DNA from 2 places in the Bacillus sp. PK3-067 genome. Region 2 is predicted to be linked to the other one. Evidence: riboswitches for the same ligand, from Rfam matches in the RefSeq annotation. Region 2 holds a riboswitch; the other holds the start of a gene.
The links. Region 2 has a riboswitch for thiamine pyrophosphate ahead of thiC (phosphomethylpyrimidine synthase ThiC). Riboswitches for the same ligand answer to the same signal wherever they lie in the genome.
Positions count from the first base shown of each region.

Region 1: it holds a riboswitch for thiamine pyrophosphate, as region 2 does, so the genes downstream of both, M1D73_RS02215 (MTH1187 family thiamine-binding protein) here and thiC (phosphomethylpyrimidine synthase ThiC) in region 2, are expected to answer to the same signal.

Region 1 is NZ_CP096490.1:422,937-425,346, reverse strand. It holds gene M1D73_RS02220 (ABC transporter permease) at 1-510, opposite strand, end outside; gene M1D73_RS02215 (MTH1187 family thiamine-binding protein) at 482-802, opposite strand; TPP riboswitch at 917-1,018, opposite strand; gene M1D73_RS02210 (non-ribosomal peptide synthetase family protein) at 1,071-2,410, opposite strand, start outside.
Region 2 is NZ_CP096490.1:5,133,993-5,136,402, reverse strand. It holds gene M1D73_RS26540 (transposase) at 232-501, opposite strand; partial or broken gene M1D73_RS26535 (L-lactate permease) at 547-618, shown strand; TPP riboswitch at 690-805, shown strand; gene thiC (phosphomethylpyrimidine synthase ThiC) at 920-2,410, shown strand, end outside.

The DNA of each region.
Region 1 (2,410 bases), 710 kb from region 2:
TTTTACTTTCTGGTAAACTTGCCATTTTGTCGCCTTCATTGTTTGTAACAGTTTCAACATGTTTTTATCTACTGTTTGAAAACCTTCTAAAATACTAAGCGCAATTGGGAAGAAACAAACGAGTATTACGACCATTACTTTCGGCAACATCCCATATCCAAACCAAATAATAAATAGCGGTGCAAGTACAACAATTGGAATTGTTTGCGAAATAACGAGCAATGGATTTATTAAAATACGAAATAACGGTATAACGTCCATAATAATTGCGATGCTCGTCCCCAATAAAATTGCAAAGAATAGTCCAATTATAACTTCCTGCAGTGTTTGCATCGTATTTGGTAATAGTAAATCTTTCATCCCAATTAATTCTTGAACAATGGCAGAAGGCTTTGGTAAAATCCACGGTTCGATTTTAAATAATGAAACAGATCCTTCCCATATCGCAATGAGAAGGATAAGCCAAATAGTTGTAATAAGTTTAGATTGCTTCTGGTTTTGCATATTCATCACGGTACTTCCAAACCTTTTCATCTATCGTTACACCAGTGCTTGGACGATAATGGATTTTAATAGAAGTAATCACTTCTTCTGCTCCAGCATCGACGCAAGCTTGTTGCGCACGTTTAACGACATCAAGAAGTACATCTAATTCTCCTTCCAAAGTTGTTTCCATTGCCCCTACTTCATAACGAACTCCCGATTGTTGCACAACTTCAATTGCTTTATCGACAACAGAATATACATCTTTCGTTTTTGCTTGTGGTACTACTGAAAATGACATTGTAACTTGTTGTGACATAATAAAATCCCCCTTATAAAAATAAATTTCAAAAATAAATTTCAAAAATAAGAAAAGGCTTTCCTACTGCGTAGGAAAGCCTTGTATGCAAGTTATTACAGAATAACATATGCTACATCACTTTAAGTAACTCCCTACGCTGGCATTATCCAGATCAGGTTGAGGGTCGATGTTTACTTACATCCTCTCAGCCAATTGGCTCCCCGGTCCTTAATTCGTTTTCATTGTAGCATGATTTATTTTATTGAACAAACAAAAGCATGCATAATCATTTCATTATTTTTGGAAAATAACCAACTTTTTCACCATGAGCTAATAACTGCTGAATAAATTCTTTATTAATTGCTGGTACTATCAATTCTTTTTTCTTAATCCATTTATTCGTTCTACGCGTACCCATTACAATTTCAGATTGCTGCGCTCCATCTCCTGCAACTTGAGAAGCAATTAACTCTGCTATTACTTCATTTCCCTTCGCTAATGCAAGTCCGGTATTTACATATTCTGAAAGTGGAACCATTTCAAGATTGTATCCACACTCTCCAATTAGCTGTATAAATTGTTCAAACTCAATTTGATGTGGATGACAAATATGTAACGTCTCTCCTATAATTTGCGCATCTTGCAAATACGATACAATTGATTTACTAGCAAAATCAATTGGTGTGAAATCAACTTTCCACTTCACATTTGGTGCTTTCCCAATTAATAGCATTGTTTTAATAAGACGATAAAATGCGTTTCCTTCAATATTTTGTTGGAACGAACCTGTTTCTGAATGACATGCTAAATTACCTGCACGATAAATATTTCCACGCAAACCATTTTTCATTGCTTCACGAACAATGTTTTCCGCTTGTAGTTTACTATTTGAATATACATTCTCTAAGTCTACACTGTAATTAAAATCACCAGTTTTCATGTATGTATCCCATTGATCTACCGCTAATTCTAACGGGATACCAATTGTAGAAATAAAATGGAATGTAGCACCTTTCTCCGCTAATGTTAGCATACGGCTAGTTCCTTGGACATTTATATTTTCAAATTGTTTTACATCTCCAAAATGTCTTACATCTGCACCGCAATGAATTATCGTATCCATCTTAGAACTGATGAACATAAATTCTTCTTCGCTCATCCCAAGATACTCTTCTCCAAGATCACCAGCTACGGCCTGTATACGCTGTAACCATTCTTCACATATATCATTAAAGTAGCCTGTTAATGTATCTATAATTCTTTGCTGCACATCTTTAGTTGGTCTTACTAAACAATAAATAGTAGCAGATGTATCTCTCAACAATTCATATAATATGTGTGATCCTAAATAACCAGTAGCTCCTGTTAAAAAGACATTTGAAATCTGGTTTTCTTCCAAAACGTTTGCATACGTGATAGTATCTGGTTCGTGAATCACTTTATATTCACGAAATACTTCTTCTTTCTCTACTTTTACTTCTCGCTCAATTCGAGCTAATCCATATATCGTTCTTTCTTTAAAGAAATCTTGAATTGTTAAATGTGAGAAATCTTCTTTTAACAATGTTAAGACTCGTAATACTTTTAATGAATGTCCACCAATTGTAAAGAAATCATCATGCACTC
Region 2 (2,410 bases):
TGTAAGAGATTTTTCTTTGAGTTTTAGCTCTGAATAATAAAGATAGTTAAATCACTAAATGGAGGAGCAGGTCAATTTTGTTCCTTGTATAGTAAATTGTTACCTATCTCTATTGCAGGTTGTATGGCAGGTAACAGTAGCAGTTGTAGCGAAATACAGCAGAGACAAAGGCTCTTTGGCAAACGGGACTGATGAATGTATTTGGCAAGTAAAAAATGGTTCTTCCCGGAGTTAGTTGAAAAGTCTCATTCTCTCCAAAAGTAGAATCTTTGTCCGCAATGTGGAGAATTTGCATCGACCATACATGATTCTTTTAATAAGCTTTAACTTGTTTATGCTCCCTTCGGCAAGACCATTATTATTCTCATAAGTTACCGCATTTCTGACAGCTTCAATATCCCGGGCTAATCCATTCGTAAAGTTCTTAAACTCTTGTATATTAGTATTCTTAATTTTCTTAATACAATGGTTGAGATTCTCAACACTCTTTGTGGTGAAGATGTTTTTAAACTCCCATGTTAAATCATAAACTATTTTTACAATAGGGTGTTCTTCATAATTATTGTTGGTATTATAACGTATGTTCAAGCATATTATTTAACGTGGATGATTCCATAAAGAGAAAAAGAAATAACCTTTGCATTTTTCAGATTATCGTGTATGATGGGAAAGTATTGAAAATTAAATCAGTGATAAACTAGGGGTGCCTAACGTATGCGTAGGCTGAGAGAGAAGCGCGTGAACTTCTTAACCCTTTGGACCTGATCTGGCTCGTACCAGCGTAGGGAAGTTAACGGCTTTACATAATGATGTCTTTTATGAGCCAGGTCCTTATTTTTTTATGGACCTGGCTCTTTTTATTTTGGCATGCGCTGGCCATATCTCGTCCTTGTCACGAACAGGGGAGGCAACAAAGGTTATGAAACAGTCTGTTTCAGCTGAGCAAATTGAATTGAAATCGAGTTTACCAGGGAGTAAGAAAGTATATGTGGATGGACCACGCGCAGGCATGAAAGTGCCGATGCGTGAGATTGAACAAAGCGAAACGAACGGCATCCCAAATCCTCCAGTCCGTGTGTATGATACGAGCGGTCCTTATACGGATCCGGCGTATAAAGTGGAGCTGGAAAAGGGAATTCCAACGCCGCGTCATTCTTGGATCATGGAGCGCGGGGATGTAGAGGCATATGAAGGGCGCGAGGTGAAACCAGAGGATGATGGTGTGAAAGTGGCTTCGAAACATACACCTGTTTTCCCGCAAATGGATCGCCAGCCGCTTAGAGCGAAGCAAGGTGCAAATGTTACGCAAATGCATTATGCGCGTAATGGCATTATTACGTCTGAGATGGAATACGTTGCAATTCGTGAAGGAGTAGAGCCGGAGTTTGTTCGTAAGGAAATCGCAGAAGGCCGCGCTATTTTACCAGCGAATATTAATCATCCAGAAGCAGAACCGATGATTATCGGGCGTAATTTCCACGTGAAGGTAAATGCAAATATCGGAAACTCTGCTGTATCTTCTTCTATTGCAGAAGAAGTAGAGAAGATGACGTGGGCAACGCGCTGGGGTGCAGATACGATTATGGATTTATCTACAGGTAAAAACATTCATACGACGCGTGAGTGGATTATTCGTAATGCGCCTGTACCAGTTGGAACTGTGCCGATTTATCAAGCGCTTGAAAAGGTAAATGGAATTGCAGAAGATTTAACATGGGAAGTGTACCGTGATACGTTAATTGAGCAAGCGGAGCAAGGCGTTGATTACTTTACGATTCACGCTGGTGTATTGCTTCGTTACATTCCAATTACTGCAAAGCGTACGACAGGTATCGTTTCGCGTGGTGGTTCGATTATGGCGCAGTGGTGTTTATTCCATCATAAAGAAAACTTCCTATATACTCATTTTGAAGAGATTTGTGAAATTATGAAGCAGTACGATGTTTCGTTCTCTCTTGGAGATGGATTACGTCCAGGATCGATTGCAGATGCAAATGACGAAGCACAATTCTCTGAGCTTGAAACACTTGGCGAATTAACGAAAATTGCTTGGAAACATGATGTGCAAGTTATGATTGAAGGACCTGGACACGTACCGATGCACTTAATTAAAGAGAATATGGAGAAAGAGCTTGATATTTGTCAGGGCGCGCCGTTTTATACACTTGGGCCACTAACGACAGATATTGCACCAGGTTATGACCATATTACATCGGCAATTGGAGCTGCGATGATCGGTTGGTTTGGAACGGCGATGCTTTGTTATGTAACGCCGAAAGAACATTTAGGTTTGCCAAACAAAGATGATGTACGCACGGGTGTTATTACGTACAAAATTGCAGCGCATGCGGCTGATCTTGCGAAAGGACATAAAACGGCTCATCAGCGTGATGATGCACTTTCAAAAGCA